DNA from 3 places in the Butyrivibrio sp. AE3003 genome. Region 2 is predicted to be linked to each of the others. Evidence: riboswitches for the same ligand, from Rfam matches in the RefSeq annotation. Region 2 holds a riboswitch; each other region holds the start of a gene.
What was found. A riboswitch is a leader RNA that binds a small molecule or an ion and turns the genes downstream of it on or off. The one in region 2 is predicted to bind cyclic di-GMP.
Positions count from the first base shown of each region.

Region 1: it holds a riboswitch for cyclic di-GMP, as region 2 does, so the genes downstream of both, CD00_RS18935 (VanW family protein) here and CD00_RS17570 (hypothetical protein) in region 2, are expected to answer to the same signal.
Region 3: it holds a riboswitch for cyclic di-GMP, as region 2 does, so the genes downstream of both, CD00_RS0102480 (hypothetical protein) here and CD00_RS17570 (hypothetical protein) in region 2, are expected to answer to the same signal.

Region 1 covers NZ_JMLX01000001.1:118,646-126,517, forward strand. Annotated here, with positions in the region: gene CD00_RS0100525 (hypothetical protein) at 1-833, shown strand, start outside; gene CD00_RS0100530 (hypothetical protein) at 837-1,643, shown strand; cyclic di-GMP riboswitch class I at 1,761-1,834, shown strand; gene CD00_RS18935 (VanW family protein) at 1,909-2,724, shown strand; gene CD00_RS0100540 (ABC transporter ATP-binding protein) at 2,899-4,644, shown strand; gene CD00_RS0100545 (ABC transporter ATP-binding protein) at 4,657-6,597, shown strand; gene CD00_RS0100550 (helix-turn-helix domain-containing protein) at 6,717-6,986, shown strand; gene CD00_RS16640 (hypothetical protein) at 7,056-7,872, shown strand, end outside.
Region 2 covers NZ_JMLX01000001.1:1,499,826-1,507,697, forward strand. Annotated here, with positions in the region: gene CD00_RS0107195 (hypothetical protein) at 1-4,210, opposite strand, end outside; gene lepB (signal peptidase I) at 4,266-4,877, opposite strand; gene CD00_RS17570 (hypothetical protein) at 4,886-5,599, opposite strand; cyclic di-GMP riboswitch class I at 5,910-5,995, opposite strand; gene CD00_RS0107210 (flagellar hook protein FlgE) at 6,216-7,526, opposite strand.
Region 3 covers NZ_JMLX01000001.1:505,391-513,262, forward strand. Annotated here, with positions in the region: gene CD00_RS0102470 (SseB family protein) at 1-239, shown strand, start outside; gene CD00_RS0102475 (hypothetical protein) at 319-645, opposite strand; cyclic di-GMP riboswitch class I at 854-940, shown strand; gene CD00_RS0102480 (hypothetical protein) at 1,009-1,674, shown strand; gene CD00_RS0102485 (co-chaperone GroES) at 1,874-2,158, shown strand; gene groL (chaperonin GroEL) at 2,184-3,806, shown strand; gene CD00_RS16940 (peptidoglycan recognition protein family protein) at 4,108-4,755, opposite strand; gene CD00_RS20060 (hypothetical protein) at 5,456-5,602, shown strand; gene CD00_RS0102500 (queuosine precursor transporter) at 5,565-6,173, shown strand; gene CD00_RS16945 (hypothetical protein) at 6,170-6,919, shown strand; gene CD00_RS0102515 (hypothetical protein) at 7,502-7,852, shown strand.

The DNA.
Region 1 (7,872 bases), 1.4 Mb from region 2:
CCGGAGATGCTGACATAAAAGGTCTTATTAAGGGGATTACTAAGTCTGTCGGAGCCGAAGGTAAATTTGGCGTTGATGTATATGATATTGCAACTTCAGATAATGATAAAGGTTCTAAAAGAGTAGCAGGGTTTAAGCTAGTGCAGGATGTTGAGACTACGTTCGCGACTTGGGCGAGCACACTAGTTTACAGTGGAGATATAAAAAAAGCAAATGGTATGCTTTTTTCGAGTGCTAAAAAGGGAAGTTTTCTTGAACTTATTTCTGAAAAAGGTGCTGAATTAAAAAACGTAAGCAGAGGAGAAGTTGCAAAAAGATCTTTAAAGTATGATGCAGAGTCATATTTATTCAAGAATGTAAAAAAAGCTGGGGCTGAAGCTATAGAAAATGCTGATGACTTAACTGGACAAGCATTAAAAAATGTAGGAAGAGAAGCAGAACGTGCTGCAAAACTAAAGAATTTTAAAGCAGGAGTAAAGTGGGCTGGAGCCATTGCGGATTTTGCATTTAATGTGGTTGATAATTTTGAAGAACAGGAACAGGCACGCATATCAGGTGTTGAGATGACAAATGGAAGAGTAGTGGCTGAGTCAGTAATTGAAACAGGAGTAGATGTAGTTTTATCAATTGGTGGAACTGCATTGGCAGGATTTATACTCGGGTCAGGTGCACCGGTCTTGGCAGTAGGAGCTGTTAGCGTAGGTGTGGTTTGGGCGGCAAATTCTCTCATGGAGATGGCAATCGGAAAAGATATAGCAGAACTTGCTTCTGATGCATTGTGTGATGCTCCAAAAGCAGTGGTAAGTTTTACATCAGAAGTATTTGGGGGTTAAGTTATGTATATAGTAACGATAGCAACAATAATAGCATTGGAACTTCTAATAGCTACATTTGCTTTTATACTTAGAGTTATTCCGTTAAAGAATTACCATAAAAATATTGCCAAAGTACAGATTGCCTTACTGGGAATAGCTTCTTTACTGGGAGCGTTTGTTTGTATATATATAATGACTACTTCTAATCCATCAATGTTTGATGAGAGCAGGTGGGATATAGAGCTTGCAGGAACATTCTTTTTTTTATATTTTATATTGTTTGCGGGATCTGTATATCGATATTTCTCAGAAAAAAATATAAGGAATAATAAAGAAAAGATTTTTGAACTAAAAGCCACAGAATACAAGATAATAAAATATACGGATTTAATGCTGGGAAATTATGCTTTTATGCCGAATGTAAAATCTTATTGCGAATTTGAAGGAGGCAGAATTTTATTTACACAAAATATGCCTGCAAAGGAAAAAGATTGTGCATTTACATGTATAAGAATAAAAAAAGGGATATATGAATGTGTTTCATATGAGCTTTTATCCGGCGAAAAAGAAGGTAACTCTTTCGAAATTATTAAAAGGATACTTTTTTTTGTTGCTGCGATCGAAGCATGCTTGTTTGTAATATATATATCTCAATTATCAATTGTTGATATAAATATTGTTGGTCGATTGGCTGGTGGGATAGGTTTGATTCTATTTGGAGCTGCTACACTTGGATTGCTAAGAGGGGCGAGGGGAATATTATCAATGTTATTGCGGTTGCTTTCATATGCTTTAATTTTGACAGGTATAATTAATCTTTTTATGTAAAGTGCGTTGAGTGAAATATAGCTGAAGTGAAATTGCAGAATGATAAATTTCATTATGGACTTTAATCGGACCTTACGGTATAATTACTCTGTTTTAATAAAAAAAGAACTATATATAGATAATTATTGGCAAAATTAGAGAAATCTAATGACGCAAAGCTATAGGGTCCGAAAGGACAGCCAGTTGCAATTGATCTGATAGCGATGCGTAAGTATCGCTATTTTTTATTTGGAAAAATCTAGAAAAAAGGAATTACGTGCAAGCAATGAGAAAGAAAAGTATTACTATGGCAATCGCAGTGCCGGTGCTGTGCGCAACAATCATCGGATATGGAGATAATTCATCATCACCTGAAGAAGTTTTTGTACATATGGAAGAAACATTTGCTCCGGGAGATCAGGAAGGAATTACCGAAACAGTTGAAGCTGGCGCAGAAGTGGTGAATCCTGTTGAAGATAATGCAGTTACAGAGGAAGTTGTAAGCGAAGCACCTGTTGCTGAAGCTCCGGCTCCGGCGCCTGAAAATATAGCTTGGGCAAGCATCGGTCATGAAGATATCATGCTGTATCCCGCTAATGAGGATGCAAATAACGTAAATGCGAGAGTCGCATGCGGATATATAAACGGATATATTGTAAAACCGGGAGAGACATTCTCATACGCAAGCACGATCGGAAGGGGAACACCACCTGAAAAAGGATATGTTATAGCACATGTTGTCGGAGGATATGATTACGGCGGAGGCGTATGTAAGATAAGCAGCGCTCTTTACCACGCAGCAATGAATGCCGGTTGCAAGATTGTTGAAAGACACAATCATTCAAAACCTGTTGACTACTATAAGCAGGGAGATGATGCAGCTATTGCATACAAAACCAGAAAAGACTTCAGGTTCAGGAATATATTTGACCATGATGTTATGATACAGGCAGCTTACGATGAAACCGGATATCATCTTGATATCCTTGCACCGCAGCCTGCAGGAATGCCTGTCGCACCTGCTCCTCAACCTGAAGGAACACCGGTTGTTCTTGCACCACAGCCTGAAGGAACACCGAATACTCCTGATCCTCAGCTTTAAAAAATTGATTTACGATTAAAAATAGAAAGCACCTCTTTCTTGGATGATGGTTCTAAACCAGATCCGGTGATGAAAGAAGGTGCTTTTTTAATCTTAAATAACTATAAAATCAATTGAACACAATTTTTTTTAGTTATATAATACTTGATTGAAGATTACAACAGGAGAGAGACTATGATAAAAACGTTAGGTAAAGAACTAAAAGAATATAAGCTCGTATCCGTTTTGACGCCGCTTTGTATGATCGGTGAAGTTGCGGCGGAGATGATCATCCCAAAGCTTATGGGAAAGATTGTCGACAACGGTATATACGGAGAGAACATGGCGTATATTTTCAGAGTGGGCATTATGATGCTTTTGATCGCTCTGTTTGGACTCGCTGCGGGACTTGGAGGAGCGTATTACGGATCGAAGGCGTCCACAGGTCTTGCAAAGAACCTCAGAAAGGCTATGTTCGATAATATTCAGACTTTTTCTTTTTCCAATATAGACAAATTCTCTACATCGGGCCTTGTAACAAGGCTTACAACCGATGTCACCAATATTCAGAATGCATATATGATGCTTCTCAGAATGGCAATGAGAGCGCCGGCGACTGTTATTGGCGCGATGATCATGTCATTTATGATCAACCCCAAGCTTGCTACGATCTATCTCGTGGCTGTAGGTGTTCTTGCCGCGTTCATGGCTATTATCATGAGTAAGGCGACTGTTTATTTCAAAGAAGTTTTTGAAAAATATGATGAACTCAATGAGAGTGTTCAGGAGAATGTTTCCGCGATCAGAGTGGTAAAGGCTTATGTTCGTGAGGACTATGAGAATGATAAGTTCAAAAAAGCTGCCGGAAACATTTACAACATGTTTGTAAGAGCTGAGATGAACGTTATTAAGATGGGACCTATGATGACGGCTACCGTTTATGTGTGCATCCTTCTGATAAGCTGGGTCGGCGCGCACATGATCGTTGCGGGAAGCCTTACAACAGGTGAACTCATGGGACTTTTGGCTTATTGCATGAATATCCTTATGAGTATGATGTTCCTTGCAATTATCTTTGTTATGCTCACTATGGCACAGGCAAGCGGAAAGCGTATCGCAGAAGTTTTGGAAGAGACACCCGATATCACAAATAAGCCAAACGCGATCACAGCAGTTCCCGATGGAAGCATCAGTTTTGAGCATGTAATTTTTGCATACAATACGACTTCGGAAGAGCCTGTTTTAAAAGACATCAATATTGATATCAAGTCAGGTGAAACAATCGGAATTATCGGTGGAACAGGATCTGCCAAGTCTTCTTTGGTTAACCTTATCAGCAGACTTTATGATGTAACTGAAGGTGCCGTTAAGGTAGGTGGAATCGATGTAAGAGATTATGATATGGAGACACTCAGGGATCAGGTTTCCGTGGTGCTTCAAAAGAATGTTCTTTTCTCCGGAACTATAATAGAAAACCTCAGATGGGGCGATAAGAACGCGACAAAAGAGGATTGCATAAGAGCCTGCAAGATGGCTTGTGCAGATGAATTTATTGAGAGAATGCCCGATGGATATGACACATATATAGAGCAGGGCGGTGCCAATGTATCAGGTGGTCAGAGACAGAGACTTTGTATTGCAAGAGCGCTTCTTAAAAAGCCCAAGATACTTATTCTCGACGATTCAACAAGTGCGGTTGATACCGCTACGGATGCCAAGATCAGAAAGGCGTTCGCAGAGGAAATACCCGGAACTACCAAGCTTATCATTGCACAGAGAATCGCGTCCGTTCAGGAATGCGACAGGATAATCGTCATGGATGACGGTCAGATCAGCGGTTTTGGAACACACAAAGAGCTTCTTGAGAATAACACTATTTACAGAGAAGTATACGAATCGCAGACCGGTGGTGCAAATGCGGACTTTGATAAGCAGGCTTAAGGAGGATTCATTATGGCAGAAGAAGCAAAAGAGATAAAAGTAGGGCCGGGCGGCGGTAACAGACGCGGCATGCCAAAGCCTAAGATTGAAAATCCCGGAGCTCTTTTTAAAAGGCTCATGGGTTATGTATTTAGATATTATCCTGTGCACATGGTTACTGTTTTGGTGTGCATACTTATAACGGTTGCCTCAAATATTCAGGGAACATTTTTTACAAAAAGTCTTATTGACTCGTATATACAGCCAATGCTCGACAGCGGAAGCAATGATTTCGGGCCGCTTCTTGGTGCTATAGGAAGAGTTGCGATTTTCTATGCTCTCGGTGCATTGTCGGCATACGTTCAGTCAAGAGTAATGGTATATATCAATCAGGGAACGCTCAGAAGACTTCGTGAGGAGCTTTTTACCCATATGGAAAGCCTTCCCATCAAGTATTTTGATACAAATGCGCACGGCGATATCATGTCAATTTATACAAACGATATCGACACGCTCAGACAGATGATAAGCCAGAGTATTCCCCAGCTTATCAACAGCGGAATTACGATTGTCAGCGTGCTTGTTTCAATGTTTATTCTTAGTATACCGCTTACTTTTGTGACTCTTGCTATGGTCGGAGTTATGCTTTTTTGCTCAGCTATGGCTACCAAGGCTTCGGGAAAAAACTTTGTGGAGCAGCAAAAGAACCTCGGTGCGCTTAACGGTTACATTGAAGAGATGATGACGGGACAGAAGGTGGTTAAGGTATTTAATCACGAGTCTGAGAGTATTGTGAAGTTTGATGAGCTCAATGAAGCTCTTTGCAGCAGTGCATTTAAGGCTAATGCTTTTTCGGGATCGCTTGGCCCCATCAACGCGCAGCTTGGTAATACAAGCTACGTTATCTGCGCGATGGTCGGCGGTGCGATAGCTCTTTCTGATAATATTGCCGTAGGCTTTACAGTTGGTGCGCTTGCATCCTTCCTTACATTTAACAGAAATTTCAGTATGCCGATAAACCAAGTCAGCATGCAGCTTAATTCGATAGTTATGGCTCTTGCCGGTGCGGATCGTATCTTTAAGCTTCTCGATGCACAGCCTGAGACAGATGACGGCTACGTAATGCTTGTCGATGCGATTGAGGAGAACGGCGAGATAAAAGAGGCCGATCATCATACGGGTCACTGGGCTTGGAAGCACTATCACAAGGCTACCGATACGACAACTTACCAGCCGATGGAGGGTGATGTAACTTTCAACGGCGTGGACTTTGGTTATACGGATGAAAAGATGGTTCTTCATGATATCGTTCTTCATGCAACACCCGGACAGAAGATTGCTTTTGTAGGTTCTACGGGAGCAGGAAAAACCACGATAACAAACCTGATCAACAGATTCTATGATATTCAGGACGGTAAGATCAGATATGACAACATCAATATCAATAAGATAAAAAAAGCGGACCTTCGCCGCTCGCTCGGAATAGTGCTTCAGGATACGCATTTATTTACTGGTACGGTTAAGGACAACATCAGATATGGCAAGCTTAATGCAACTGATGAGGAAGTAATCGCAGCAGCCAAGCTTGCAAATGCACACAGCTTTATCAAGAGGCTTCCTGAAGGCTATGACACTATGCTTACAGGTGATGGAGCCAATCTGTCACAGGGACAGCGTCAGCTCCTTGCTATTGCAAGAGCAGCTATTGCAGATCCTCCGGTACTTATCCTTGATGAAGCTACATCTTCGATTGATACGAGAACAGAGAAGATTGTTCAGGACGGTATGGACAGGCTTATGAAGGGCAGAACGACCTTTGTAATTGCACACAGGCTTTCAACCGTCAAGAACAGTGATTGCATAATTGTCCTTGAGCAGGGACGCATCGTAGAGCAGGGTACGCACGACGAACTCATCGCCAAGAAGCAGAGATATTACCAGCTCTATACAGGCATGAAATCGGAGACTGCGTAAAGTATAGTTAGGCCGAGATTTTGTATATTAGTATAAAAATATTTTCTTGACATGTAGTCATTGCGTATATTACAATTCGTTTGTGATGCACGCAGTGACTACATTTTTTGTGAGGATTTATGAGAACTGAGAAATATAACATAGAGGGTATTGAAGTCGAAATTGAGATAGCAGACAGAAGCGATGAGGACATAGAGCGTACCAGGACTGCGTATGCTTTTAAGGCAATCAGAGAATTCTCGGGAATGAACAGAAAGCAATTTTCGGAGTGGCTTGAAATTCCGTACAGGACGATGCAGGAGTGGGAACTTGGACGTCGTGTTATGCCGGAATATGTTCTTAAGCTGATTGCATATAAGGTTGCAAATGAGAAGAGGAGACAGTGTTGAAGTTTTAAATTATGGGGAAGAAAGATATATTGACTAAACAATATCTTGCACAGGATGATGTTTTTGCCGATGCATTTAATTACTATTTTTTTTGACGGGGAAGAGGTAATTAAGCCTGGAGAGCTAAAAGAGCAGGATGCTGCGGAATTAGCGGCAATTGATAAGATGAATAAAGTGTTTACCAGCCAGAAGATGCGTGATGTTTTAAAAATATGCAATATCAAGCGCAGTAAATATGCAACGATGGTTCTTTTGGGAATAGAAGGGCAGACCAATATTCATTATGCTATGCCGGTAAGGGATTATTTATATGATGCACTTAATTATGCTTCTCAGGTTGAGAACATTAGAAAGCAGCATGAAGATAATAAGGATTTATCAGGAGATGAAAGGATATCCGGTTTTTCCAGAGAAGATCATATCCTTCCGGTTATAACACTTTGTATTTGTTTTGATAAGAAAAAATGGGATGCTCCCAGGTCGCTTTTCGATATGTTTGGGGATATGGATCCGAGAATTGCCAAATATGTTGATGATTACAGGCTTAATTTAATAACGCCTGATGAGATAGAGGATTTTAAGAAGTTTTCATCAGAACTTGGCAAGGTTATGGAAATAATACATATTTCAGATGACAGTGAGAAACTGCATGATATAATAATGTCAGGAAGCGATGAATTAAAGGTAAAGACCGTCGAGATGATAAATATGTTTGCCGGTACCAGAATTTCTACAGATAATGCGAAAGGAGGGCAAGTCATGGTTAGTAAGGCGTGGAAGGAATTGGTTGATGCAGAAAGAGAGATAGGCCGCGAGGAAGGCTGGGAAGAAGGAATTTCGGAAGGCGGCGATATGCTTGCAAAACTCCTTAAGATTTTAGTGCCAG
Region 2 (7,872 bases):
TAACGAATACGGTTCCAAAATCCTTTGTTCCGTTGTAAGGAACATCTACACCGTTAAGTGTCCAACTCTTCTTGATCTTGATGTAAGGATCGTTTGTAAGCTCTACCCTTACATTTCCGCTTTCGTCATATGTTACTGTTACATCTGTAAGCTTGTATCCGTTTACTGATGCTACTGCTTCATCTGCTTCGGAAGACTGTGAAATAACATTTCCGGTAGCATCTGTAGTTACACTCTTAATAGGATTAAGTCTTACAAGTTCTGAGCCGTTGTTGTAATACTCTTCTGCAACGTACTCATATTTATTTCCGTTTGCATCACATGTCTCAAGTTCATCAATTACATACTCAGTCGAGCTGATCTTTCCGCCATGCTCGCTGCAATCGGATGCGCTGATAACAACATCCTTGTAATCTTCAAGTTCGCCGCCTTCAACACGTCTCTTGATCTTTACGGTTACATCGAAGATACCGTTTGTTGAATTCTGCTTCCAGTTCTTAACAAGTACAAGCTTTACAGAAGACTTGTTATAGAAACCTGCCTTATCTTCAGGTACTGCAGTCGAATCATTGCACTGATCCACAATACCTGCACAACTGTCGGGACTTGCAAGAATTGCTTCCGCTGTTGCCTTATCTGTAATCCTGTAATATGTCTTGTTAAGGTTCTCACCGTCAACGTAGTAGTCAACCTTTGCTACAACAACTGATTTATCGAGAACAGTCTGCGTAGTATTTGAAGCATCTGCTGAGCCTTCGCCAAATACAAAGTAGTAGGTATTTCCATGCTCAAGTCCCCAAGCTACAGCATCAACAGGATACTCAATCTTGCTTCCGTTGTTGGTAATACTGCTCATAGCTGCAGGATACTTTCTTCTGTCTCCGCCTTCTACTGTTCTTGATCCGTTATTGTCAGTCTTAACAAGTCTTACCCAGAAGTTAAACTTAAGGTTGTTATCCTGAAGAGGACTTCCGTTAAGGAACTTGGTAAGCCCAAGATCAAAGTTCTGTATCTTCTTATTGTTGAAGCAAATATTATCTTTTATCTCGTTCTTGAAATACTTCTTATCAAACTTAGCATTAAGCTTAGCCAAATCATCTGCACTTATCTTGTAGTATGAGATACCCTTAATAGCTGCATCACCCTGGCCTTCTTCATACTCAACCTTTGCAAGGAGTGCTGAAGTATCTTTAATATAAGTACCTGTTGTATCATTCTCAGTGAACATGAAGTAATATACATTACCCTTGCCATACTCCATACCAAGCGACTGAGGATCTTCTATTGTGTAGCTGATCTTATCAAAATCGTTGTGCAGATCGTTTGAAATTGTCTCCCATCCCTTATTCTGCTCATTATATTTCTTTAATGTGAATGAGAATACATCTTCTGCTTCAGGAGTCTTGCCGTCAACAAGTTTTCCAACTTTGAGTTCAACAGGAACACGTGTGGAATCTGTGTTTGTAACTGTTGTTGAAGCCATCATGCTAAGATGCTTTCTTACAACCATCTTGTGAATCTCACATCTTTTGATAACACTGCTTGCAATGATTGTTCCACTGTATGATCCTGTACATTCAACAGTACATTTTGGTGCTACAAGAGCTCCGGATGAAATATCTACATTAAGCTTTCCTTCATAAGGAACATAACGTGAACACTTCTCAACTACAGGGTTAAGAACTATCTGGTTGGCTACTTCACTCCAGTCACCTGTACCCAAGCCATTAACCTTGATCTTGTTAAATGTATAAGAACGAACATTTGTAAGATCTACGTTAATAACAAGGAGCTTGCCTCCAACACTAAATCCGTTGTTTACAGCATAGTTATCTTCATTCTTATTAAAGTAATATCTTGTAAGATCCGAACAAAGGTTTCCGCCATCCGTCGCTACGACATTTGCAACCTCTACGCTTCCGTTCGACTTTGCAAGTGCAATTTCACCTGCAGCATTTGCTGCCTTTGAAAGTAAGTTGTCAATATTAACCGGAAACTCTCCGTTAAAGGTATATTCCAAATACTGACTTCCGCTTCTTGCGCCATGATCGTAAGTAATGCATCCATATGCTCCGCCGGACTTCTTATAATAAATTGTTGCTCCGTCAATATGCTGGATAAGTCTTCCAATCTGTTCTCTTGTTCTGCCACCGATATTCTCGACAAAGTTGTCGGTATATAATGCCATACTGTCATTTAAGCCATCAAATCCGTTAGCGCCGTAAGTAACAGTATAGGATCCATACTTTTCATTGTTCTTTACCGGTTTTCCGCCTTCTTTATCAAGCTCAAAGACATACAATCTCGGAGAATTCTGTCCAAGGTGCTTGTAATCTAAAGTATAAGATCCCTTTCCGTCAGCACCTGTTGTAATACTAAAGTCGCTTCCCTGAATCTTTCTGGTTCCTTCAGCATCCTGATATACCGCGAAGAAGAACTTTCCTGTCTTCTTTGCACCATTTACAACTTTATTAACCGTAATCTTATAATCGCCAATTTTCTGATATGTCTGTGTCGAGTTACCAATTGTATAGTCTTGAACATTTTTAATATTCTTAACGGCTATGTTTGCTTCACTGTGGTTATTACATCCGTCGTAGTCGTTCGCAACGACACCGAAGTATGTAGAATCACCGAGCATATCTATGATCTCATTTGAGGAATAGTCTTTTGTTCCCACCCAGGAACGTCCGTTTGCACTCTTTATAACACCGAAAACACAGAATGAATCAGTCTGGAATGAAACGTTATCACTTGAATCGCCAAGATCGACTTTTCCGTCATCAAAAACTTCTACTTGAATATCATTGGCTGAAATACTTGTAGCTTCACTTGTTGAATCAAATTTCTCTTTTACTTCATCTGTAAGAGGAAGGTGTACTATAGTAACTTCCTCTGAATTGTCTGTATCAAGATCTGCTGAGATCTTGTTGTTTGTATACTCAATCGAAACAGAAGCTGTTCCATCTGTAAGATCGTACTCTACATTGTCAAGCAGGAATGCAATATCCAGAAGTACAGTATTCTTCTCATCAAATTCTACAGCCGCTGCGTCTTCTTCTCCGCCATCACCGGCAATCTCACCTGCCTTGCTGTTAAGTGCGGCAAGATAAGCATCGTAATTATATCCCTTTGTATTGCGTTCAACTTCTGTAACTGTAAGCTCAATTCCCTCAGGGAATACATCAGGCTTAGTAAGTACAACCTTAACCTTTGCATCACCATCCGAGTATACAAACTCTGTCTTTGTATTTGCAGGATAGTATACAAGATCAAGCTCTGTATCTTCTTCAAGCTCTCTTACTTCGCCGTCAGCAGTTGTTACTTTATATATATAATGTTCAACTGTTCCGTCTTTTACATCGGTAAGAAGTGAAGCGCTGTCCTTATTCTCTTCGCTGTTAGCAGATGCAGCAAACTCTTTGGTCTCTTTCTCAACTTTCACGATCTCGTCATCACCGATAACCGCTTTGTTAAAGAAATAGCCCTCAAAATTCTTAGCATCCTTCTTGATATCAAAGGAGTCTGTGATAGAAAGTTCTTTTGATTCCGCAATCTCTTTATCATGTGAATCCACATATTTTACTGTTACGATCACATCTTTGTAATCTTCCAGGGATTCAATTGAAGATGCTTCTGTTGATGCTTCGGTAGACATCTCAGATGATGCCGTACTTGCAGCGTCCGATGCTTCTGTTGATGCAGTAGAAGCTAAATCAGATTCTTCCTCTTCTTTAACGGTTGTTCCATTAGAAGCAGCAGACTCAACAGTGTTTTCTTTGTCAGCTTCATCGATCTTTTCCTCTTCAGCTTTCTTCTCTTCACTGTCGTCCTTATTCTCCACAATGGAATCATCAGAGTTATTCTCATCCTCGGGAGTAGCGTTTTCCTCAACAGTAACTTCTTCAGCGTTACTGTTGCCATCACCGTCGCCAGATTCATCACCGGCATCGGCGTCGTCCCCGCTGTCATCGCCCTCCTGATTCATCTCTTCGATCAAACCGCTCTCAAAATCGTCATCAGCCGTTTCCATTACAAGACCAACTGACTGTGCTCCCTCTTCAGTCATCGCAGCAGCAGGTTTGTTAAGCACATACAATGTGATAGAACCTGTAATGATTGCAACGCATAAAACAAAAGCAAGCCATTTCTTGTAATTCTGATGCTTTTTGATGTAGTTTTCTGCGCGGTGTTCATAATCTTTGCGCATATCTCTTATCCTCTTACCCTTTTACCCATTATTGTCTGCTAGTTACATTTTTTGCTTACAGTCCTCCGAATTTGCTGAACGGATAAACTCTAAACACAACTTTCCCGATAAGTTGTTCCTTGGTTACACATCCGACCACGCTACTTCGTGAATCAATCGAAGCACTTCTGTGATCTCCAAGTACAAAATACCTGTTTTCCGGAACCTGATATGGAAATGTCAGGTCAGTCGGTTCAAAACTCTTTTCTACATACGGCTCATCAAGTAATTCCCCATTTACAGATACATTGCCGTCTGCGTCGAGATTGATCCAATCTCCGGGTGAACCCACGACTCTTTTTACCAGAACTTTGTTGTTGTAGTAAAAAGCTATCAGCTCTCCGGGTTCGAATGATGTTCTAGTATAAGCTACCACCAGATCTCCGGTTTCCAGTGTCGGCGTCATACTATCTCCTGTTACTTTTAATACTGCTATGAAAAAGCTGGAAACAAGTACCGCAAGTGCCGCGACTACAACGACTACTATCAACGTATTTCTCAGCACTTTCTTGTATTCCTTTTTGCTGTTTTCCCTTTTCAGTTCGCTTTTTAACTGATCCAGAGAAGGCTTAACCTGCTCCTGCTGCTCCTGCAAAGGATTTGCCTGTTCTTTCTTTTGTTTACCCATCTGTGCTCTCAGTCTTTTTCTCTTTTATATATCCTAGGCTTTTCTATTGCGCCTGAGTATGCTTCACCACGTGTCATCGGTCTGCCCAATGTTCCGGTGTAAGCTTCTTCATGTGTCCGGGCTCTTTCAATGGAACCTGTACGAGACAATCTTTGTGCAACTGCCTTTTCCACAGCTTGATTGACCTTTGCATCTATGTTTTCCATCTGCGTCTTCTCGTACATTGCCATTCTGAGCTTGCTTTCTTTAATGCCCTTCATAAGCTCTTTGTACTCAGCTTCCGCATTCTTTTTAACATTATCAACATAGATGTTGGCTGCTCTCTGAGCTGCTTCCATAATGCCGCCCAACTGAATGGACGCTTCGGCGAGTGACTGCGAGTTTTCAATCTTCTCAAGTGCATCGTCAACCTGTTGTTGTAACTCCGCTTTTTCTCTGGCGAGCCTTGCTTTCAGACCGGTTATGTCCTTGTCGAACTTCTCCTGCATCTGATTCTTTTGTTCATTGAACTTGGCTCTCATCTGTGCCTTTTCTTCGTCGAAACTCTTTAACAGGTTACTTCTTTCTTCCGCAAGTTCCTTAAGAAGTTGTTGCTTCTCTTTCTCGACTTCTTCTTTAATTTCTTGTTCACGCCTCTTAGCTTCGTCGGCCTCTTCCGAGAAGTTGATCATCATCTCCAAAAGTTCCGCTCTGCTTAGTTTTTTTAAATTGACCTCTGCCATTCTCTGTCCCTATACTCTTGCTATTGTTGAGGAATCTCATACAAGTTATCGGTTGCAACGTAAATATAATAAATTAAGATATCGTGCATCCAACCCTGAGGTCTTCGCATGATACCTTAAATAATTTAATAATTATCAGGCAACCGCAAAGTTCTAGAGGCCAGTGTCGATGAAATTACGTTTCCATAGTACGCATCGCAAAAATACTACGATGGTTCATCCTTGAACAAAATCCGTACCGTAACTTGCATAAAATTAGACCGTCTGTAAAAGTGCAGCTCGGTCTTCATCTTGGCGCAGTTAACCCAGCGCCAGCAACTGGCTGTCTGTCACATACGTGATTGAGACCCTCTAGTTTTGCGTCACCGCCTTCCGGCGGCTTTGCCCTTTATTTTGCTAAGTTAAACACGTTATAACGAAAGCGCTAACACAAAAAAATTTTTTCAAAAAAAACTATATTTCGTCATCTCGTAAGATGAATATACCCCATCGGATATTAAAACGCAACCACTTTTTCACAAAAAAAAACACAGTTTCCATAAAAAGAGGGCTGAACCCACGCTCAGCCCTGTGTTACAAAATTTCACTTTCGCAAAAAAAGTTCTTAGTTTCCAATTTACCGTTTCAGACCTCTGAGGATCTGAAGCATCTCATCAGATGTTGTGATCACACGGCTGTTAGCCTGGAAACCTCTCTGTGTCGTAATCATATCAGTAAACTCTTTCGATAAATCTACGTTACTGGATTCGAGCACTCCGGATGTCATATACCCTCCGTCGGCAGTAACATCCACAATCTGCGCCTGTCCCGAATTAAGGGATTCCGCATAAAGATTGTCGCCAACCTTCTCAAGTCCCATGGCATTGTTGAATTCCGCAACAGCTATCTGTGCGATCTTTACAGTCTGTCCGTTGGAATACTTTGCAAACACCGATCCGTTGTCCGTAATGGACATTCCGGTCATACTTCCGTTTGCATATCCGACATTTAACCCTCTCACATCTCCCTTATACGCATAAATTGTAGAGTTGTGAGATGCAGTTGTGCCTGCATAGTTTGTCGTATTTGAAAAGTCTATATTGAGAGGTCCAATCATCGAAGCTCCGCCTCCGAATGACATGGTCACGATTCCGTTTTCGTTGCCCCCTGCACTTATAAGCTCTCCCGAACCCTTGCTGTAAACAAGATTGATATTGGTATCTGTAGTGTTTTGAAGAATATTACCCTCATCGTCCTGTACTGACGCAAGAGAAAGCGAATAAGTATTGTCTGCGTCGTCTCCTCCGTTTGTCAGCTTAAACTTAAGAGTATAAGTTCTTCCGTCATTGCCGAATACTTCAAGTCTGACGTTCTTGCCGTCTGCCTCATCGAAAGTGCCGTCAAGACTATCAATATTCCCTCTGAAATATGATGCGGATGTTGCAGTTCCGCCTATCGTCTTAGTTGCATCAGTAATAAGATCAAGTCTCGTCACATTTGCTCCCGGTCTGATTCCGTCTTCACCCATTACACCCATAACATAATATCCGTTATTCTGGGTTACGAGACTTCCCTGCGCATCGATCGTAAACGCACCGTCCCTGCTAAAATTCCTGGTCTGGTTGTCAGGACTTATCACAAAGAATGCATCTCCTGTGATCATCATATCGAAGGCATTTCCCGTAGTCTGCGTCGAGCCCGACTTCGAGATGTTTGTATAAATTGAGGAAACCTTCGATCCAAGTCCTATCTGAGCAGCATTTGTAGTCGCAACGTTATCTCCCGCTCCGGTTCCGTTCTTTACAGTCTGATAAAGAACGTCAGAAAAACCCGTTGCCTGTGATTTATATGCTGTTGTATTGACATTGGCAATATTATTGCCAATAACATCCATTTCCAATTGATGGGTTGTTAGTCCGGAAACACCTGACCAAAGTGATCTCATCATAGAACACATACCTCCAAGTCACGTTGCATTATCCACTACCTGCTATTTCCTTTATCGGATGCTTTTTTTATTTCCTTTAGAGCAAAATAAAAAAAAGTAAAAGAATTTTTTCAACAATGACTGTGTTCTTGTGCTCATAAAATCAAATTACTTTCTTTTCCATTGATCACCCCTTTCGAACATGATAAACATTCCTCATTGGCATAGTACTGCATACCCATTCGAAATACTTTATTAACATATATTAAAATATTATCACTCATACTGTAACAATTCAATAGTTTTTTATAAAAAAATAAGACCTCCGCCCCGATGGCATCTACATTTTTCACCCTTTCAAGGTATG
Region 3 (7,872 bases), 990 kb from region 2:
CCATTCCCTGCCTTTCCAAAGGAAGCGGAAAGAATGAAACTAACGCAACTCCGGTATTTACCGACTGGGATGAATTTAATAAGGTTTATTCCCAGGAAGAGTGGGGCGGCTGGATCTGGAAAGCATCGGATCTTATGGGCGCGCCTGAAGATATGATTGTTGTTAATTCGGGATCGCTTGGCTTTGAGATGTCCAAGGGCATGATCAGAAAAATGCTCGGACGAAAGAAACTTATGTAAATATTTTAGGTATATAAAACCTCCTGTCATTAGAAGTTGGCAGGAGGTATTATTATGAGCTTTTTTGATGTTTTGACATTCAATTTTGGGAATGCTTTGTATCCGGACTTTCATCTTCGGTATCATTCGTAAGAAGCGTGTTTTTCATATATGAATAGTTGATGAGCCTCTCGGCATACTGCTCCGCGATATTATATGCAAAAGATATCTTTCGGATATTTGAATCAATATCGTGCATTGTTATGTTGATCTTGGCTGCCATCATGCGTACGTAGCTTTTGTTGGCGGGATCAAGCTCCATTTTTTCGAACTTTGTCAGGAGTTCGTTGATCTCTTTTCTGCAGCTCTCAAGTTCTTTTTTATGCGATGTAAGTTCATCATTGATGAATATTATTTTAGTTTCCATAGCATTTTCCAATCTTAGAGACGAAGTTTCTCTACATTTTTGTAAAATATATGTTAATAAAATGATTATAAATAATTTTTTCGAATGATGCAAGAGTTTGTGCCATAAAAGTGGATTATAAGGCTGGAATATTTGCAAATAAAGGAGAATGCCTGACATGGAGTGGCTGAGATTGATAATATTTTACAGTTATGTTAAAATTAACATATATAAAACAGGGCAAACATATAGCAATGTATGGGCGCAAAGTCGTAAATCTTTTATATTTATATAAAGAGATGGTTTGACTGCAAAATAGCGGGTTGATCTGCTGTTTGTGCGGTCTTTTTTGTTAGTTGGGGTTTTTGAAAGGGAGTTGGTTGTATGAAAAAAAGAATTTTGACATGTTTAATGGCAACAGTGCTGATGTTCGCACTTTCCGGATGTGATGAGCTACCTGAAATAGAGGGACTGCCCGAAATCGAGGGATTACCGGATATAGAGGAAGTATCCGATATAGGTGAATTTGTTGAGTCTTTTATCAATGATGAAAAGGACATTGACATAGAAGGGTTATTTAGTGAAAGCAGCTCGGAAGAATCATCCGATGGAGCTTCGGGAGAAGAATCGGCTACGGAAGCAACTTCCGAGGAACCTGAGCTTCCTGCCGGTTCTTTTGAATACAACGGAAAAGTTGCTTCAATAAATGATGATATTGAAACGATACTGAGCGTTATCAGTACGGAAGATAATCAGACGGGCGATAATTCCGGAAATATCTATTATATTGATACCGATAGAATGATTCTTTTCACTGAAGAGGTCGATGGGGTTAAAAAGCCTGCACAGCTTACGGTTCATGATGAGAACTTAAAGACTTCCAAAGGCATTTCCGTCGGAAGTACGGAAGAAGAATTAAGAGCCGCTTACGGAGAGCCTTCAAGTGAAGCTGATGAGGGAAGCCATATCATGAATTATGATTTCAAGGACTGCGGAATCACGTTTGCAGTGGATGATAAGATTGTTGCGATTACGTATTTTAAGCCATAAAAAAGTATATGATGCAAAAGAGAGAAAAAAAGAGAATATGAAAGAAAAAACGCGAATATAATAAATATGGTATTATATTCGCGTTTGCACATATAAAGCGAAGTCACTAATATATGTTCTTAGAGGTTAGCACTCAACTTAAAAGAGTGCTAACAATTAAAAAGATTATTCAAACCATCATATAAAGGAGGCATTTGTAATGAAATTACAACCACTTGCAGACAGAGTTGTATTAAAGCAGCTTGAAGCAGAAGAGACAACAAAATCAGGAATCGTACTTCCCGGAGCAGAGAAGGAGAAGCCTCAGCAGGCAGAAGTTATCGCTGTCGGACCCGGTGGAGTAGTTGACGGTAAAGAAGTTACTATGCAGGTTAAGAAGGGTGACAATGTTATCTATTCAAAATATGCCGGAACAGAAGTAAAGCTTGATGATGTAACATATATTATTGTTAAGCAGAACGATATACTTGCTATCATTAAATAATCAAACACATTCGGAGGATAAATAAATGGCAAAGACAATTAAGTACGGCGCAGACGCCCGCACAGCTATGGTGGAAGGCGTTAATAAGCTTGCAGATACAGTCAGAGTTACAATCGGACCTAAGGGTAGAAACGTAGTTCTTGATAAATCATACGGTGCACCTACAATCACAAACGACGGTGTTACAATTGCAAAAGAGATCGAGCTTGAAGATGCTTATGAGAACATGGGCGCTCAGCTTGTAAAAGAAGTTGCTACAAAGACAAACGATGTAGCAGGTGACGGAACAACAACAGCTACAGTTCTTGCACAGGCAATGATCAATGAAGGTGTTAAGAATCTTGCTGCAGGTGCTAACCCCATCGTACTCAGAAAGGGTATGAAGAAGGCTACAGAGTGCGCTGTAGAAGCAATCGGAAAGATGGCTACAAAGGTTAAGGGCAAGGATCAGATCATGAGAGTTGCCGCTGTTTCATCTGGAGATGATGAAGTAGGACAGATGATCGCTGACGCTATGGAGAAGGTTTCAAACGACGGCGTTATCACAATCGAAGAGTCAAAGACAATGCAGACTGAGCTTGACCTTGTAGAAGGAATGCAGTTTGACAGAGGATATATCTCAGCTTACATGGCTACAGATATGGACAAGATGGAAGCAAATCTTGAAGATCCTTATGTTCTTATCACAGATAAGAAGATTTCAAACATTCAGGATATCCTCCCTCTTCTTGAGCAGATCGTTAAGACAGGATCTAAGCTCCTTATCATTGCCGAGGATGTAGACGGTGAGGCTCTTACAACACTTATCGTTAACAAGCTTCGCGGAACATTCAATGTAGTAGCGGTTAAGGCTCCCGGATACGGTGACAGAAGAAAAGCTATGCTTGAGGATATCGCAATCCTTACAGGTGGTAAGGTTATTTCTTCAGACCTTGGCCTTGAGCTTAAGGATACAACACTTGATGACCTCGGAAGAGCTAAGAGCATCAAGGTAGAAAAAGAGAAGACAACAATCGTTGACGGTCTTGGAGAGAAAGATGAGATCGCAGCAAGAGTTGCTCAGATCAAGAAGCAGATTGAAGATACAACATCTGATTTCGATAAAGAGAAACTTCAGGAGAGACTTGCTAAGCTTGCAGGCGGCGTAGCCGTTATCAGAGTAGGTGCTGCAACTGAGACTGAAATGAAAGAAGCTAAGTACAGAATGGAAGATGCTCTCAATGCTACAAGAGCGGCAGTAGAAGAAGGTATCATCTTCGGTGGTGGATCAGCTTATATCCATGCATCTAAGGAAGTTGAGAAACTTGCTGCAAGCCTTGAGGGAGATGAGAAGACAGGTGCAAATGTAGTTCTTAAGGCACTTGAGGCTCCTCTTTTCCACATCGCTAACAACGCAGGTCTTGACGGATCTGTTATAGTTAACAAGGTTAAAGAGAGCAAAGTCGGCGTAGGCTTCAATGCATACTCAGAAGAGTACGTAGACATGGTTAAGGACGGAATCATCGATCCTGCCAAGGTTACAAGAAGCGCTATCCAGAACGCTACATCCGTTGCATCAAGCTTCCTTACAACAGAAGCAGCCGTAGCAACAATCAAAGAACCCGCTCCCGCAATGCCCGCTGGGGGCCCCGGTATGGGGATGATGTAAGCGATAACGAGCAAAACTCGCCAAGCACATAATCAATCGCCACGTAGTGGTCAAAATAAAAAAGAGAACTGCCCTCAAGCTTGCTTGAAAGGGCAGTTCTCTTTTTTATTTTGAAAAGCTCCGAAGGAGCGTGATTGATTATGCGCTTGGCAGAGCTTTGCGACAACGGACGACAAGAGAAAAACACCACATCGTACTGATTATTTATAAGCAATGTACGATGTGGTGCTTTTTTCTTGTATGGGCGCTCGCACTATGCCATCATCGCATAACCGCTCGCAATTCCCCAACTCACTCTCTTTTAATAATAAATCTCTTCATACTCCTCAACCGGTGTCTCATACGAATACTCTATATATTCCGCATTATCTGCATAATAATCATTAGATTCACTATAATCTACATCCTCACTATTCTCCGCAGAATAATCTTCAGTATCATCTTCAGTATCATCACTATCATCCAGACCATAATTTATGTCGTCTTCAGATGCATGCTTGGGATATGTACTTGTAACTTCTTTTCCCTCTTCGGCAGCCTTTAGATCTGCCTTAAACTGATCCCACTTTTCCGGATTTTTTACATAATACATCGGACACTCTTTTCCGGTAACTTCGTAATGCCTTATAACATGGTCCGTACTGAGATTAAATGTTGCTCTGAGCCAGTTTACGAGCTTTATCAGAGACTGGTAAGACTCATCTGTAAATTCGCCTGTGACATCCGGGTGGCATACCTCAATAGAAATGGTGTCTTTGTTTCTGTCATTACTTGAAGCGGACTTTTCAGTGAGAGGAACGCACATTATTATCTCGCCATCCATTCCTACAACAAAATGTGAGCATACATCTGAATCCTGCTGGTTGTAGAAATCTCTGTTTTGCTGTGCGGTAGTCCTTGGGTTACCGACATAATGGATTACAATGTCATTTATACCTTCAAGAATCACACCACTTCTTGATGGGTTGCCTTGATCTATAAGTTGAACATCTATCCAAGATGGAATTTTTGTCTCTGCAGCAATCTCAACGTTACTTTTTTTGGATAAAATCAGGAATGCCTGTGCTCCGAGTGATATCAGTATGATTAATTCTATAAAAAGAAAAATTACATTTTTTTTGAGTTTGTTTTTCCTTTTTGGAGCAGTTTTTTTTGTTTGGTTCCGTTGCCTTATATTTTTACTTTCGTTAAAATTTATTATGCGATTGTTCGGCATGAATTGTGCCGGTTGTGCTGCCATGTGTCTGTTCATATCTTTATACTTTCTTTTGCTGTAATAGATTGAATAAATATGTTAAAGGGGGGTTATTGTTTAGTAATAGTGTATTAACACTCCTAGTACACTTATACCATGTTTTAGAAATAGTGTCAATGATTATCATTAAGAAAAATAATATACGAAATAAAACACGTCTTGACACCGCCCAAAACTCGTAGTACTATACCCAAGGTCATATCAGTAATGACCCGACAGTTCGTTTGCACCATCCTGTCGTTAAACAAAACCAGGGCTGATTGGAAATAACATGTATTATCATGCATTCTGATAGCTCTGCGTACATTCGCAGAGCTTTTTCTGTTTTTGTTTCTGATTTTCCCTGCGCAATTATTTGATACAAACTTTTATTATTAAAGAAAGGTCATAGAAAATGAATTTATTACTGGGCATATTGGAACTTATCGTATGTTTTTCGGGAGTCCTTGTAATGGACAAGCTTTTTGGAAAGTGGGGGCTCTATACATGGATGGCACTTGCAGTTGTTTTTTGCAAATATTCAGGTTTCCAAGCAGGTTGATATCGGCGGTATCTCAACGGCTCTTGGAAATGTCATGTTTGCTTCGACATACCTTACGACAGATATTCTCAATGAGAAGTACAGTGACAAAGCAAGCAAGAATGCTGTGAAGATCGCGGCGGCAGCGCTCATTGCCTATATTATCTTTGCAATATTCACACAGCTTTTTGTTCCGAATTCATATGATACGGTAGATGGTGCCATGAAAAGCATTTTTGCTATGTCTGTGAGAATTACGACAGCGTCCGGAGTAATGTTTGTGTTATCAAACTGGGTGGACGTTATTCTTTATCAGAAGATTAAGCAGAAGACAGGTGGAAAATATATGTGGTTCAGAAATAACATCTCTACCATCCTTTGCAACTGCGCTGAGAACTTCGGATTTTCAATACTTGCATTTATCGGAACATTTCCGCTTTTATATTGTCTCGAAGTTGCTCTTGCGGGATCTGTTATAGAGATGCTTATCGCGGCCTGCGATACACCGTTTTTGTACCTAGCGGGATATCTTAACCGCAAAAGTGGAATTCTTTTGGAAAAAGATGATGACGAGCAGGAGGCAGTTGCATGATCTACGATCTTGTACGCTATCAGCTTGTAGATGAAAACACGAGCTCTATGAAAAGAGAAAATGTATTATTGGTATCTCTTGGCTGTTCTTGGGGAAAATGTACTTTTTGCGATTATCAGGATGATAAATCCTCGTCAGTCCTTGCATGTGATTCGGTAAATAAAAAAGTACTCGCTCAGGTAAAAGGAGCGGAAGTGGGGGCATCGGTTCTTGAAGTTACCTGTTCGGCGTCATATACCGAGCTTCCGTTTACTACGATCAACTACATCAGGGAAACTTGCAGGGATAAGGGAATTAAGACAGTTATCCTTGAAGGACATTATATTTATAGAGATGCAAATCGCTTTTTCACCGAGTTTTTTAAGCAGTATGGTATTAATACGGTTTTTCGCTGCGGCGTTGAAACCTTCGATGAGCATATCAGAGAAGATATTCTGCATAAAGGACTTCCGGGCGTTACACCTGAGCAGATAGCACAGCATTTTCAATGGATCAATATTATGTTCGGGATGGAAGGTCAGACTATCGAACAGCTCAAAAAAGATATTGAGATAGGACTGAAGTATTTTGACCGAGTTAATCTAAGTATATATACAACGGTAAAGAACGGGCCTGAGCGTGATGTTGACGCGATAGAAAGATTCTATAACAGCGATTTCTACAAAGAACTTAAAATGAATCCTGCAATTGATATCTACGATGAATGGGATGAAGGGAACGAGCACAAAGTGGGGCATGATATATAGATGATAGAGCCGCTCTATCAACAAACGGAGATAACTCATATGAGCTGTCTCCGTTTTGTTTACAGTTTACTTTAATTATTATTTTTTGTGATGCTATCAAAGATTTTTTGAATCTCGTCTTTGGGAAAGTCGGGGATCGAAGCCGCAATAACGTCCAAAGAGATAGTAAATATGGTTATGATATAACCAATCTATCTGACGAACAGCGATAATTGGTATTTTAAGGCTATAGTGGATTTTGAAAATTGTATTGTTTTGAAAAACTATGCATATTGAGAATGCATATTTACACACTTTGGGGAATATTGCTGTGATATAATTAAAGGCGTATAGATTTAGCATTGATTCAATTATAGTTAATGATAATAAAAGCAGGGGGAAGGGTAGTGCAACATTTTTTCTGAAATGATAAAAGTTTTATTGGAAAAACGACTGATTCCAACAGTATTTGCTTTAGTTGCAGGTGCACTTACTTATGCATTCACTCCAGAATCGTATTGGTTGATTGTCAAATTGGGGAAAAATATTTTTATTCTTGTTTGAGTAGGAATTATTTTTTTATTTATTACACTGATTCAGTTTATGGCTAAAAAGATAATATATAGGGTTAAAGATTACATTGAAGACAAAACTTATAACGAGAAACAAATGAATGAAGCAGTCCAAAGGCTTTGGGATTATATGGATAGGTTAAGTGCTGATGAATTAGGGTTTATTAGAAAATTTATAGATAATGGCAATAATCCAATTTATGAACCGGTAGGAAGATATTTCGCATTTGTTGATGCATATTATAATAGTAGACCGGTGGTTATAAAACGACAGGTGAGATCCGAAAATGCATTTATGGAACAGTGTGTATTAGATACAAAGTTTTATAATCTACTTAAGTATTCATTAAAGAAATATAATAAAATAAATCATTTTGAATAAAAAGATACTTTGAAGAAATA